One region of the Paenibacillus sp. V4I7 genome, then DNA from elsewhere that is predicted to be linked to it. Evidence: riboswitches for the same ligand, from Rfam matches in the RefSeq annotation. Region 1 holds a riboswitch; each other region holds the start of a gene.
What was found. Region 1 has a riboswitch for cyclic di-AMP ahead of QFZ80_RS39290 (potassium-transporting ATPase subunit F). Riboswitches for the same ligand answer to the same signal wherever they lie in the genome.
Positions count from the first base shown of each region.

Region 2: another riboswitch for cyclic di-AMP. It lies ahead of QFZ80_RS32975 (resuscitation-promoting factor); the one in region 1 lies ahead of QFZ80_RS39290 (potassium-transporting ATPase subunit F).
Region 3: another riboswitch for cyclic di-AMP. It lies ahead of QFZ80_RS36975 (APC family permease); the one in region 1 lies ahead of QFZ80_RS39290 (potassium-transporting ATPase subunit F).
Region 4: another riboswitch for cyclic di-AMP. It lies ahead of QFZ80_RS13230 (CAP domain-containing protein); the one in region 1 lies ahead of QFZ80_RS39290 (potassium-transporting ATPase subunit F).

Region 1 covers NZ_JAUSZD010000002.1:8,199,417-8,203,157, forward strand. The annotation lists gene QFZ80_RS38400 (APC family permease) at 1-1,110, shown strand, start outside; cyclic di-AMP (ydaO/yuaA leader) riboswitch at 1,338-1,509, shown strand; gene QFZ80_RS39290 (potassium-transporting ATPase subunit F) at 1,932-2,009, shown strand; gene kdpA (potassium-transporting ATPase subunit KdpA) at 2,057-3,727, shown strand.
Region 2 covers NZ_JAUSZD010000002.1:7,040,470-7,044,210, reverse strand. The annotation lists gene QFZ80_RS32985 (ABC transporter permease) at 1-100, opposite strand, end outside; gene QFZ80_RS32980 (ABC transporter ATP-binding protein) at 97-840, opposite strand; cyclic di-AMP (ydaO/yuaA leader) riboswitch at 1,123-1,308, shown strand; gene QFZ80_RS32975 (resuscitation-promoting factor) at 1,602-2,741, shown strand; gene rnmV (ribonuclease M5) at 2,858-3,400, shown strand; gene rsmA (16S rRNA (adenine(1518)-N(6)/adenine(1519)-N(6))-dimethyltransferase RsmA) at 3,627-3,741, shown strand, end outside.
Region 3 covers NZ_JAUSZD010000002.1:7,880,776-7,884,516, forward strand. The annotation lists gene QFZ80_RS36970 (spore germination protein) at 1-594, opposite strand, end outside; cyclic di-AMP (ydaO/yuaA leader) riboswitch at 938-1,089, shown strand; gene QFZ80_RS36975 (APC family permease) at 1,187-3,022, shown strand; gene QFZ80_RS36980 (YqkE family protein) at 3,067-3,327, shown strand; gene QFZ80_RS36985 (polysaccharide deacetylase family protein) at 3,324-3,741, shown strand, end outside.
Region 4 covers NZ_JAUSZD010000002.1:2,649,156-2,652,896, forward strand. The annotation lists gene QFZ80_RS13210 (hypothetical protein) at 390-566, shown strand; gene QFZ80_RS13215 (XapX domain-containing protein) at 878-1,036, shown strand; partial or broken gene QFZ80_RS13220 (Gfo/Idh/MocA family protein) at 1,145-1,267, shown strand; gene QFZ80_RS13225 (DinB family protein) at 1,531-2,001, shown strand; cyclic di-AMP (ydaO/yuaA leader) riboswitch at 2,143-2,275, shown strand; gene QFZ80_RS13230 (CAP domain-containing protein) at 2,281-2,931, shown strand; gene QFZ80_RS13235 (LURP-one-related family protein) at 3,081-3,440, shown strand; gene QFZ80_RS13240 (2'-5' RNA ligase family protein) at 3,674-3,741, shown strand, end outside.

The DNA of each region.
Region 1 (3,741 bases):
AACTTCAAGGATCCAGCTCCAAAAAATGCATCCAAAACACTGATGGCTATGGGCTTATTACTTGCCATTTTATTTGCGGGAGTCGTTTATCTAGCGTATTACTATGGGATATCACCCAAAGAAGAGGAAACGGTTGTCTCACAAATAGCTGCTGAAACGTTCGGTAGAAATTTCATGTATTACGTCATCCAAGGTACAACCGCTATGATTCTAGTTCTCGCTGCGAATACGGGATATTCGGCTTTCCCCTTACTGGCTGTTAATTTGGCCAAGGATAAATTTATAGCAAGGATGTTTACGATTAGAGGAGATCGATTAGGGTATTCAAACGGAATCATTTTCCTGGCGGTTACATCGATCTTGTTAATCCTTCTTTTCAAAGGGCAAACGGAGCAATTAATTCCTCTGTATGCAGTCGGAGTATTCATTCCATTTACCTTAGCTCAGACAGGGATGTTGGTGAAATGGTTTCGTGAGAAACCGAAAGGCTGGATGGTTAAATTAACGATTAATTTAGTTGGAGCATTCATGAGCTTTACGGTCATGATGATCTTCTTTATTACTAAGTTTGGGCAGGTATGGTCTGTTCTCATCTTTTTGCCACTAATTGTTTTTATTTTTCACCAGATCAAGAAACACTATGAGGCCGTAGGCGAACAATTAAGAATAACAACTTGCGAACCAGCGATTCCTATTGAAGGAAATGTGATCATTGTGCCTGTGGCGGGCATTACGCATGTGGTAGAGAACTCCTTGAATTATGCCAAATCCCTTTCGCCAAATCAGATCATCGCCGTTTATGTGGCTTTCGAAAGAGACGTCGAGAAACAATTTGAGGAGAAATGGAATACGTGGCAGCCCGAGATAAGGCTGGTAACTTTACATTCCCAGTATCGGAGCATTGTTCAACCATTGATGAAATTTATTGATACGGTCGAGCATAAGGCAGCTGAATCAAATTTTCGGGTAACCGTCCTAATCCCACAGTTTATTCCTAAGAAAAGCTGGCAGAATATTCTCCATAACCAATCCAGTCTACTTATCCGTGCTTTCTTGCTGTATAGAAGAGACCTTATCGTAACGACAGTGCCGTATCATTTGAAAAAATAAGTAGGGTGGCCTTACTTCATTGTAAGGCTGCCTTTTTTTATAGTCCATTTGCGACAAAATGACAATAACGGTAGAAAAACGAAGCATTTCTATCGATAATGAACGTGTTATCAATTTGGATGCGCTTTTATTTGCCTAATATGCCCTAAATTACGGGATAGCGTCTCTCCACAGCGTTTTACAATAATGGCTAAGAGGCGTAGCATTCTTTTCAACAACTTCACAACAAGTTTCAAACGCTGAGTCCCCGCAAGGGGAGCGGGGGAACCAGCCAGAAGCCGAATGTATGTAAATTGCGGTTTCTCGGGGTGAATCCAAAACAAGCGCAGCTTGCCAAGGTAGGGCACTTCCAAGCCCGAATCCGACAGCTAACCTCGTAAGCGTATTGGGAGAGAACCACTTTCTATCGTGCTTTCACAGCCCGTTTATTAACGCTGCTAAGAAGCCCGAGAGTAGAGATTCTCTGCTCTTAGGCTTCTTTTTGTTGTTCGAAATTTGGAGGAGAGTGAATCTATTATCGTATTTGTTTGAGCATTCTGGGGCGTATATCTCTTTCAAGACAAGATTTTTATGCTTTTTTTATACGGATGCTATAGATTCTTTACCTCATTTTTATACGGTTCGGCGTTACACTATTTCAAGAAAGCATTAGAGTCGGTTAAATTACAGGAGGTGTGTTATGTACAACGACGTAACGATGATCTTATTAATGGCCGTAACATTCTTAGGATTTTGGGCTTTTTTAAAATATTGTGAAAAAGCATGAGCTTAAGCTTAGCTTTCGATAAGCGTTTTGGAAAAAACTTGTAGGAGGCACTCATATGATTGTTATCGGTGTTATTGGATTTGCCATTATGGTGTATCTCGGTTTTGTTTTAGTGAAGCCGGAGAAATTTTAATTGTAGAATAAGAACTTAAGTAAGCAAGGGGAGAACCTACTATGGGTATGGGATTGTTACAGGTAGTCATCACACTGGGTATTATTATGCTTTTAGTGAAGCCTGTGGGTAGTTACTTGGTGAAAGTTTTTGGGTATGAAAAGAGTGGACTTGATCGTGTATTTGCTCCTTTTGAGCGGGTCTCCTATCGCATTATGGGTGTTAATGAAGATGAAGCGATGGGGTGGAAAAAGTATTTAGGGTCCGTACTATTAGTTAATTTTGTCATGATGCTTCTGATTTATGCGGTATTTCGGCTTCAAAAATATCTACCATTGAATCCTGACGATATTGGTAATATGCCTCCGGCATTAGCTTTTAACACGGCTGTTTCATTTATTACTAATACGAACTGGCAAGCATACAGCGGTGAAAATACACTTTCGTATTTCTCTCAAATGGTAGCCATTACGTTCCCGATGTTTACATCGGCTGCAACAGGTTTCGCTGTGGCGGTAGCTTTTATACGCGGTTTAGTTGGCCGTCAAGATAATCTCGGTAACTTTTACGTGGATATGACCAGAGCGATTACACGCGTATTTTTACCACTGAGCTTCATTGTTGCTTTAGTTTTAGTTTTTCAGGGTATTCCGCAAACACTACTGGGAGCTGTGCAAGCTACAACAATTGAAGGGGCCACACAAACGATTACTCGCGGGTTAGTGGCTTCACTGGAATCGATTAAACATATCGGTACAAACGGTGGCGGGTGGTTCGGTACGAATGCAGCGCATCCTTTTGAAAATCCGACACCGGTGTCCAATTTGATCCATATTATTTGTATGATGCTGCTGCCTACATCTCTGGTGTATGCATTCGGTCTGATGATTAAGAACAAAAAGCAAGGTTGGACCATCTTTGCTGCTATGGGGATCATCTTTATCGTGATGTTGTGGGCGGTATTCTACGTCGAGTATCGAGGCATAACTGCCGTAGATGCATTAGGTGTACATGGCAACATGGAAGGCAAGGAAGTAAGGTTCGGGATTGCTGAAACTGCTCTATTCACAGCGGTAACTACAGCTGCCACTACAGGTAGCGTAAACGCAATGCATGAATCGCTCACACCGCTCGGAAGTATCGTTCCTTTCGCGGAAATGATGCTGAACAATGTGTTCGGCGGTAAAGGGGTCGGCTTGTTAAACGGCTTGCTCTACCTCATTTTGTCGGTGTTCATCTGTGGACTTATGGTTGGTCGTACGCCAGAGTTTTTAGGTAAAAAAATTGAGGGCAAAGAGGTGAAGTTGGCGGCCATCGCCATTCTGATCCATCCGCTTATCATTTTGGCACCGACAGCTTGGGCACTTATTCGTCCTGAATCCATTACCTCGATATCCAATCAGGGGATGCATGGGTTGGCTGAAGTGCTGTATGCTTTCACGTCAGGTGCTGCTAATAACGGCTCCGCTTTTGGTGGACTAAGCGCCAATACGAACTTTTACAACTTGAGTATCGGTATGGTCATGCTGTTTGGGCGTTTCGTTTCCATGATCGCGATGTTAGCTATTGCCGGCTCTCTGGCTACGAAGCGTGTCGTTCCTGTTACGACAGGCACACTACGTACAAATACACCTTTATTTATGGGGATTTTAATCATGATTATTCTAGTTATCGGTGCTCTAACGTTCTTCCCGGCGCTGGCATTGGGGCCGATTGCTGAACATTTGGCGGTGCGTTAAGGGTAGTCTCTGAG
Region 2 (3,741 bases), 1.2 Mb from region 1:
TACTACGCGCTGCGTATTGCCAATAGCCCATGGATTCCTTCATATAATGTTCGAATCTTTGCTGCCATAAGGCACGGGTGTTGATATCCATATTGCTCATAAAGAGTCCCCTTGTACAAGCTTATAGAAAATGTCGTCTAGTGACGCTCCAGGGAGTTCGGTTTGCCCGCGTAATTCGACTAAATCACCCTGAGCAACCATACGACCTCGATGAAGGACAACGTAATTATCGCAATATTTTTCAATGGTTGACAAAATATGCGATGAGATGAGGAATGATGCTCCTTTATGTTTCATTTTCACCATTAATTCGAGTAATGAACGGATCGCTAATGGGTCGAGGCCGAGAAAGGGTTCATCGATAATATATAACGAGGGTTCGATCAGAAATGCGTTCATAATCATGACTTTCTGTTTCATTCCTTTGGATAAATGACTGGCGAAGCTGTTCAGCTTGTCCTTCATTTGAAACTGCTCCAAAAGGGAGCTGGATCGAGCCAAATAGTCGTCCTTCGACAAGCCGTAGGCCATAGCGGTTAGCTCAAGGTGTTCGCGGATCGTAAGCTCTTCGTAGAGCTCGGGGCTTTCGGGTACATAAGCGTATGTAGCACGATAGGACAAAGGATTTTCAGCTAAAGTCAGACCGTTAATTCGAATGGATCCTTTTTGCGGTTGAAGAAGGCCGAGAATGTTTTTGATCGTCGTACTTTTACCCGCGCCATTAAGTCCGATCAGACCCATCATTTCACCTTGACGGATAGAAAAGGTTAGGTCATGAAGAACGGGTTTTTTTGGTAAATATCCCCCATATAAAGAGTCAACTTGTAGAATGGAGCCCATCTCATTGCCTCCCTGATTAGCAAATTATTGGTATTTATGAATCACTTTCCTATACGAACATTATAAACAAATTTGTAATTTAAGCCTAGTTTTGGGGTGAAAAGTTGAAAAGAGTTAGTATACGTACGTTAAAGTGAGATATAAGTAGAAATAGAGCTATTTAATTGTTCATTTAAGCGAATTTTAGTCGATTTAGCCCTTTTTAGTAGGTGTTAATCCCTTTACAGGTTAAGATTAACAGCGTAATATACTTTTCATAATAACTTAATAACCAATTTGCCATTTTTCCATTCGCTGAGTTCCATTTATGGGAACGGGGGAACCACTGTAAGCTGAAGAAGCGTGCTTCTTGAGTGAACAGAGTGAGTAACAGGGGTGAATCTTTGAGTATACTTCGTATGCTCTTAGTAGGGCGACTCTCACGTCCGAATCCGTCAGCTAACCTCGTAAGCGTAAGAGAGGTAACGATTGTCGTGCGTGCTATTTGTGTATTTTACTATACAAACTAAGCCAGCGAGAAGAGTCCTCTTCTTGCTGGCTTTTTGTCTTCATAAAGGGCTATACACATTTCGGACGACTAATATTTGCCCGGAATTCATATGAATGTTGAATAGGCAAACTGGTGTGGGACGACCAGAAGGCAGCGGTTTAGCACCGTACTGCTGATGGCGAACACGTTAAGTTAAACTAAAAAACCTTAGTCGCGTCAAATCTAATCATGCTGTAACCTGGCGGCGAGGCTTTGAAGGAGGACCGAAGAAGTGGGCAGTATCTCTATTAGCGAGACCCATGTAAAACGATCATCCAGCATGTCCTTCGCATTGCGATGGAAGCATGAAAACTTGCGTTTGATTTTAAGCTTAGCCATAATTTCAATCGCAATGACTTTCATGTTTTTGGTGTTGTTGTACGGTACGGCTACCAAGAGCGTATCCGTGGTTGTGAATGGACAAGAAACCGTTGTGCATACGAAGCAATGGGTCCTGCAACGCCTACTGGATGAACAAGCCATAAAGATTGGTGAACACGATGAAATTTCTACTGCGCCAACGACAACAATCAAGGGTGGAGACAAAATTGTCATCGAACATGCCTCACCGATTCAATTGACTGCTGATGGAAAGACCACCACTGTTTACACAACTGCAAGAACGGTAGAAAGTGCATTGCAACGTTTACATATTGCACTTGGGGAGCACGATCGTTTAACTCCCGAACCGACAGCCTCTCTGAGCTCGGGCGATGAAATCAAAATCGTTCGTGTAAAAAAAGAGACGGAGGAAGTAACTGAGCCGATTGCGTTCGATACGGAAAAGAAGAGCGACGCATCGCTACTCAAAGGCAAAGAGCAAGTCGTCCAAGAAGGTAAAGAGGGCGTACTCTTGAAGAAGAAAGAAAAGACTTTCGAAGATGGTGTTTTAGTCGCGGAAGCAGTTGTGGGTGAAGAAGTACAAACAGAAAGTATTAATAAAGTTGTGTCCGTAGGTACGAAAAACCCTGTGGTTGTTCTCTCGTCTTCATCACCTAGTGTGGATGAGGTTTCGAAGAACGGTGTTACCTTTGGTTATAAACAAATCCTGAAGAATGTGAAGTTAACTGCGTATTCAGCAGGCGTTGCATCCACAGGTAAATCCGAAGGATCACCTGGTTACGGTAAAACCTATACAGGGACTACGGTGTCAGAAGGCAGAACGATTGCTGTTGATCCAAAAGTCATCCCGCTCGGATGGTGGGTATTCATCGAGGGCATTGGCTTCCGCCGTGCTGAAGATATTGGCAGCGGTGTGAAAGGTCAAATGATTGATGTCTACTTTGAAGATCATGGTTATGCCAATAAATTCGGGACGAAGCAAGGGTACACCGTGTATGTGGTAGGACCGAAAAAGCCGTCTGAAAATTAACGTGTAAACGTCTGTTTCAGAGGGAAGAATGTCATATATACGTTGCCAGGTGACGACCTGGGCGAAAGAAGAGGGGACCCCTCTTCTTTTTCTGCGTACTGGGAAGGGAACCGCTTATGATAAAAGAAGTGATTGTCGTCGAAGGCAAAGACGATACAGCTGCTATTCGCCGAGCGGTAGAGGCGGATACGATTGAAACAGGCGGCTCTGCGATCGGACAAGCGGTGCTAAAGCGTATTGCACTTGCGCAGCAGCGCAGAGGCGTTATTATATTCACGGATCCAGATCACGCAGGTGAACGGATTCGGAAGATTGTAGCAGCCAAGGTGCCTGGCTGCAAGCATGCCTTCATTACGCAGGAGCAGGCGGAGTATAAGGGTGATATTGGCGTCGAGAATGCGACGCCTGAGACGATCCGTCAGGCTCTTCAGAGCCTTCGCACGGAATATGATGGTGCGGTTTCACAGCTGACCATGGAGGATCTTATGGCCGCAGGGTTGATTGTTCATGTTGAGGCGGCTTCTCGCCGGCTGATTGTGGGTAAAGCGTTAGGGATTGGCTATTGCAATGGCAAGCAGTTTTATAAGCGCTGTGCGATGTTTCAAATCTCTCGTGAGGAATTTGAGGCGGCTTTGGAGCATTTGGAAGCTGATAAGTAGAATGGCTATTTTTCTCTATTCGTACAGACGGGAATTGAGCAGCAATTGTTGCACTTCTTGCAACAACTTCCAACTGAAAATATGTATTCATTCAGCAAGCTCTCATGAGCTTACATGACTATGCATGTAGAAATAAATTGCATGAGATTTGGGCAGAGTTTATTAAGTAATTGAATGATAATGAAGAATGTGAAATCCAGAACCTATAGATAATGAGGTCTATATCATGAATGTACCCAACAATGAAGTGATTGTAACAGCCGATGACGTGGCTACACCGAGTAAAACGAAACAAATTATTAAGAGAAATGGTCTGGTGCTCAAGAAGAGCTTGGGTCAGA
Region 3 (3,741 bases), 320 kb from region 1:
CAAATGATGAAATTCTTTTGCTTTGTTTGCCTCGAGCTTCTTAATTAAAGATGTAAGTAAATTATGATTTACAGAGTCTGATAAATAAGTTACGGTCGTTCTTTTTGGTTGTTTTGTCCCCAAAATCAAGGTTTTCATGGTTAGTGTAGGGGATCTTAGCTCGTCGCGGATCAACGCCATATTGGTGTCCAAATCCTCATTAAATGCTACAAAAGAAGAATCAATGACGTTTTCATTTTGTGGAACATTTAGCGTTCTCCTAATCGTTGACGGAACAGGCTTGATAACAAAATTTCTTATAGGGTTATCGAGTAAGTATATGACTAAATTACCTTCCAATAAGCTGCTCATCTGCAAGTCGTAAGAAGCGTTTAATTTGCCATTAAATAGGCTTATTTGTTGCAGCCAATCACTGATTGGACTGGACTCCATCCAAGATAATAATTGATTCGTTTGTGAAAGGTTAACAAAGGGGCGAAAATAACAAAATACAACTTCCTTATCCAAAAGTTGTTTTCGTTCCATAACAAAATCGCTATTTGACTCAAATTGAAGTTTAAGTCTGGCTATATCCGTTGTTTCTGTCAGATTCATGTCATCACCTGAAAGTAGGTTTCCTTGGAAAACGGAAATTTATTCCTTACCCCTCAGAAGTGAATGGTTAGATGATTATGCAGTTCCTCATTTGTTTCTTGTACAGGAGTTAGAGTTACCATCATAATGCAATATTCTCCTTTACTTTGCTCCAATAATAACTCGGATCATTAACAAATGTTTAAAAAACCACGATGTAATAAGAGAACAGAAGAAAATCAATGAATCGTATGATTGTAAGCGAATTATTGAGTGAAAGTGGTGGTTGGAGTTATCTTTTTAAGTTTTTTCGATCCTTTACTATGCTGCAAGAAGAGAGTAGTATTCAACTCGTACGTTACAGTTGAATATTTCGCTTAATTTTCTTATTTAGAAAAGCGGGGGAACCATAAGATTCATGGGGTGAGTAAAGGTGCTTCAGTAGGGTACCTTTTAGGGCAGATTCTCGCGGCCCGAACCCGACAGCTAACCTCGTAAGCGACCGTGGGAAGGAGAACATGTGTATAAACACAAGGTCTATCCTTGTGTTTTTTTGCGTCCTAAAACGCAGTTTTCAGTCAGAGACTAGGTTTAATTGGAGGAAATAACACGAATGACAAGCGATTCATTAAAAAAAATTATGTTTGGCAAACCGCTCAAATCCAGCGAAATTGAATCAGAAAAATTGCCGGTTTGGAAAGGACTGCCGATTCTATCCTCGGATGCCTTATCGTCGGTCTCCTACGGGACAGAGCAGATTCTTTTAGAACTCGCGACCGTTGGGATTGCCGCTTTTGCGTTCTCTTTGCCCATTGCGATATCCATTATCGCTTTGATTATGCTTCTTGTTTTGAGCTACCGACAGGTGATTGAGGCGTATCCGCAAGGCGGCGGAGCCTATATGGTTACCAAAGAAAATCTAGGAATGGCATGGGGAAGATTGACAGGAGTTTCGCTGCTTATCGACTACACACTTACCGTTGCCGTTTCAATCTCTGCCGGCGTGCAGGCGATTACGTCAGCTTTTCCATCGGCGGTGCCGTATATTGTTCCGATTACTTTAATTCTTGTATGGATCATGGTTTGGCTTAATCTGCGAGGAACTTCAGAATCAGGTACGATTTTCGCTATTCCAACGTACTTTTTTATTCTTTGTATATTACTGCTAGTGGGCAAAGGCATATACGATATGCTGACAGGATCATTGAATACGCATCCTATTGCGTTTGCTCCGAGTTCAATGACGAGCTCATTAACGTTATTCGTCCTTTTAAAAGCATTTTCCTCCGGGTGTTCAGCCGTGACAGGGATCGAAGCCATCTCCGATGCCGTGCCGCATTTCCGCACACCGTCCGTAAAAAACGCGAAGCGTACGTTAGTATCCTTAGGGACACTTTTGGCTATCGTGTTTGGAGGAGTAACGATCTTAGCTTTGGGATATGGCATTGCACCTGATCCTAATGGTCATACATCCGTATTATCGATGGTAACAGAGCATGCTTTTGGTCGTGGAGCGATGTACTATGCAACTCAAATCGGTACCATGCTTATTCTAGTTTTGGCAGCCAATACTAGCTTCAACGGGTTTCCAATCTTAGCATCCATTATGGCACAGGATAAAAACTTCCCGCGTATGTTCTCATTCCGAGGAGACCGACTTTCGTTTCATTATGGTATTATCACACTCGGCGTACTGGCCAGTATTCTTCTTATTGGTTTCAAAGGTAAGACAGATGCACTCATTCCTCTATATGCGATAGGCGTGTTTTTATCTTTTACACTTGCGCAAGGCGGCTTGGTTCGTAAATGGTTGAAAGAGCGTGTGAAAGGTTGGATCGGAAAGCTGCTCATCAATGGTTTTGGCGGGATCGTATCTCTTGCTGTTTTACTCATATTTTCTATAACTAAATTTTCCGAAGGTGCGTGGATTGTTATTATCATAACCCCACTGCTGCTTTGGTTAATTACGAAAATTAGTCATCACTACGATGATGTAGCGAATCAATTGCGTATTGATATAACGATTGAGCGGGTTTACACGAAGGAACCATTGATTATTGTGCCTGTGGCGGGCATTCATCGGGTTGTAGCACAGTCCTTGAGCTATGCGAAATCGTTGTCGCCAAACGTAATTGCCTTCTACGTATCGTTCTCAGATGAAGATGAAGAATTGATGCAGGAGAAGTGGGAGAAGTGGGATCCGGGCGTTCGATTGGTTGTTTTTAAATCACGTTATCGGACGATCCTGAAGCCGCTAGCTGAATTTATCGAGAGAATTGACACGCATGTTTCGGAAAAACAAAACATTATGGTCATTTTACCGCAATTTATGCCGAAAAAATGGTGGCATCGACTGCTCCATAACCAATCTGCTGCACGTATTCGCGCGAAGCTTCAAGCGGATAAAGATATCGTCGTGGCGACGGTACCGTATCATTTGCACGAGTAGAAGTGTACAATAATAGGGAGAAACTGAACTGAGGTGAACCCGTTATGGCTAAGAAAAAATGGTCGTCTACTCCTGCTGTTACCAGCGTGCAAGATAAACCTGCAACACTTAAGGATTTACTGCGCCCTGAAATACTTGAGGGACTCAAAGCGCAAGCTGATGCCATGAAAGCAGAGGAACAAGCGAAGAAAGATGCAGAGAGAGCGAAGGCGGAAGCTGCTCGCAAAGCAGAAGAAAAGCGGCTTGAGAATGATTTTGGACATCTGCTGAGTAAGAGCAGTCTGGATTGGCGTAAGCACAAATGAGGGAGCGCACGTTGTGCCTCCTTTTCTTTCTTTTTGTAATGACAGCGCTATCATCCTGTGAGATTGGTAATAGAGAGGCAGCTCAAGGGGCTGCTGAAGTAAGTGGTGCCCCGGCAGCGACAACAATACCACCACCGACTTCAACATCAACACCAATAGAAACACAAATAGAAACACAAATAGAAACACCAATAGAAACACCAATGACAATGAATACTCCGACGATTCCATCATCGGACTCAAGCGATCCAATTTCATCGCCTAATCCGGCTATTTCGTCTTTGGAAAAAACCTTGATCGACCGTTACCGAGACGCTAAACCAAAGAAATGGGGCGAAAATGTCCCTGGGGTTCGGACACAACTTACTACGGAGGAACAAGTGATTGCGCTGACCTTTGACGCATGTGGGGGGA
Region 4 (3,741 bases), 5.6 Mb from region 1:
ATTGGGCGGCCTATTCTAATTCCCCACCCCTTAATCTGCTGCTCAACGATCCTCAGCATCCTTGGATTAGCCGCGATCTGAGCGGAAGCAATCTCATAGGCCTCAAGATCAGCCTTCCTGTACAGTTCCATGAACAAATACAAGTTCTCTTGAATGAGATCAAACTCGGGTGTTTGCCTAACAAGACCTTTATTAGTCTCGGTTAAAACTTGTATAAACTTTTTCCTATCAAGTATTCCTTGTTCTTCATTTTTCTGGTGATCTATCACCTTAGTATTGAATAAGTCTACTGTTCGATTTACTTTTCTATTGGTTGTTGTCAGTATTGGAGCATAAAGAAGAAGTTTCAACGGTTAGACGAATGGACCCGCATGAGGGTGCGTGCCTTTATGCGTCAAAAGAAATCTACGGTTTCTAACTGGCTGATTCCTAACAAAGTATTGGAATCGGCGGAATTGGAACATAAGCCAAGCAGGTCAGAAGGGATTACGGTATATGGTCAAAGATCCGATGGCCGCGAAGAGCATGGGCGCAACATTCACAGTGTATTACAGTATAAGCCGTAGCTATTAATTGATAATGATGCTGATTTAACAATCTCTATTCCGATTATTGTAATAAATGACTGCTATTTGAAGCAAATTATTGAGAACGAGCACGGTGTAGGACAGACGATTGTCGAAGGTTTTGTGCATACGACGAATTTGATTTTACCTACCCGACGGTTTGTTATTATCGGATATGGAATGTGCGGCCGAGGATTATTGCATTCGGCCTCCCAATTACGTAAATATCGAGCTAAAGTAGCCTGTTAAATGCTAAAGCTATTAAGCTATCGAATTTAAGAATGCAGTCTAACAATCGAGGTGTCTAAAGTATGAAGGAGCTTCTGTTGTCATTAGGAGCAGGTTTAATTATTGGTGTTTTATTCAAGGTGTTGAAGCTGCCTTTGCCCGCACCGCCTGTACTGTCGGGTATTCTAGGAATTGTAGGTATTTATGCAGGCGGCAAGATAATGGAATTGTTTCTAAAATAGGAAGCAGGACTAAATGAAAAAGGAGGAGGAGCCTTAACGGGTTTCATCCTTCTTTTTTTATGTTAATGAAGATTTTACATAAACTTTGGATAAAAGGAAGCGATTTATATGAACAAATCCAGACTTTGTTTTTTAGGTGCGGGTTTTCATGCATCTACGAATATTTTCTCTTCAGCCATCGAAGCCGGAGCGGAAATAGTAGGAATTGCTACACGAAGTTTGGATCGGTCATAAATCACTATCATCAGACGTGCTGCCATGGCAATCACTAGAAGAAAGCGATATCGTTGTTACGCCATCCGCTTCAGCGATGTCAGGGTATTACAGAGATCTTTAAGCTTAGGAACGCCACTATAATAAAGCTGGCAGGCTAAATTGAATAGGGGATTATTTACATGCGAACAAATGTACTGTATATTTGTTCGTATGAGTAAACTGCATATTTATAAAACAAATAGGCATGGATTATTGAGAAATTAAAAGGAGTGTTAATCATTAACGGGATAGATCTTGTTATATTGAACTTGGAAGAAGTCCGACGTAGAAGTATAAAAGTGTGGAGCGTTATTCCTCTAACTATGCTGGATTGGAGGCCTGATGCACACGCCTTAAGCATGAAAGAAATGATCCGACACGTATTGGATGGCGAGCATTATTATCATCTTGCGTTACTTAACTGTGGAAGTTTGCCTTCTTACGATTCTCCTTATGACAATCGGGAATTTTCTTCGGTGGAGGATGAACTGATATTCGCACAAGTGTACAGAGAACAATTCTTGAATACCGTTAAATTCTTCACTCCTGAGGATTTGTCAAATATTAAAATTAATCGAAGTGACGTAGGGTATGTTCGAACTTTAGGAGATATGTTAATGAGGATCGCATACCACGAATCCGTTCACACCGGGCAACTGCTAGATTATATGCGAACGGCTGGAATCGATCGGCCTCAAATATGGGATTGAATGAGGTTGCTGGTGATTGGAATTCACTGTTTTGGACAAGAAGAAACGGCTGATACCGCTTACAAAATGTTCTTGGAAAATTTTGAGTCATGTTCTCTATGATTTCACATGTTACAATTTGTGAGATCTATGTGGATCAAATAACTCAGAAGGCCGAAGCTTCATGTGAAGCACGGGGGACCCATTATTTGGGGTGAAGCCGCGTCAGCGGCCGGGTGATTACTCTTTGATCCGAATCCGACAGCTAACCTCGCAGGCCGCAAAAAGGAGAGGTTTATTTTGAAACGTTACAAAAAGCTTGTGGTTACCGGCGCAATAGGATTGAGCGTCCTCGTAGGTTCGAGCGCGGCAATGGCCGCACCAGCAACCCATTCAGTATCAGGCAATGATACCATGTGGCTAATATCCAAGAAGTATGGCATCAGCCTATCTTCGCTTATTAAGGCAAATCCTCAGGTTGCCAATCCGAACGTGATTTGGTCTGGTATGAGCCTCAACATTCCTGGCAGCAAGAGCATAAATGCAGGTACCAAAACGCCAGTTACAAGTGCGCCATCCCAATCAACTTTTGCTAGCCAAGTCGTTAACTTAGTTAACCAGGAACGATCTAAAGCAGGACTGCGTCCATTAACCGGCAACAGCGCACTTACCGCCATGGCTTTGGACAAAGCGAAGGATATGTATAACAATGGTTATTTCGATCATACTTCTCCGACCTATGGGTCTCCTTTTGATATGATGAGCAAATACGGCATTCGCTATTCCTACGCAGGTGAAAACATTGCAAAAGGTCAACAAACGCCTGAAGCTGTCATGAAAGCTTGGATGAACAGCCCGGGTCATCGTCAAAACATTCTAAGCCCCAACTTCACACAAATCGGTGTTGCTTTTTATAACGGCGAATGGGTACAAGAATTCATTAGTAACTAATACAGCAACATATATTAGCAGAATATATCTAGATAAACCAGCAACCTTTTGTTTGCTGGTTTTTTCGGTTTTTAATAATAAGGCATTGTTGGGAATGACTAACATTTTTGATCTCTGCATCGTATATATACCAGAGGGAGGCGATTGTATTGAATCTATATTTCAGGGATAATTTTTTTAATACCGGTGTTACGGAGATTCGGGACGAACAGGGAAAAGATGTCGGTCATATAGATTTGAAGAGCTCTTTTGGTTCTACGATCGAGGTGTTTGGGCATAATGGCCAGCTGTTGTGCAAAGGAAGTTTTCCGATATTCTCAAGCAAATGGGAGGTTACGGGTGCCGATGGTGGGCAATTAGGCGTGTTGAGAAGCAGAATTGCTTTGTTCACCAAGAAATTCACATATGAAACCAAAGGGCAAGGCAGCTACGAGATTATTTCCCCAGTATTTTCAAAGGAATATGAGATATCCGATGATTCCGGCGCACTTGTTGCTCGTTTCGAATAAGTAAACGGCTGGTTTTCTTCAGGGGCTTTTCTTCTGAACAATCAAAGCGAATATTTGGATACTTACGAACTTGTTGCGGTGATCATGGGCATGCACGCTATCCAGAAAAGGCAGAACGCTGGGGCAAACAACACAATCTATTGAATGTAGAGTAGATGTTCATCAAATTTCCAATCCATGGTATGATTCTTTCCAATAGCTGTTCCCTCAGGATTGAAAGGTTGGTGTCATAAATGCAGTATTTCATAGGCATCGTTCCTCCCGACGAATATCTAGAACGAGTAGTTGCGTTTCAAAAACG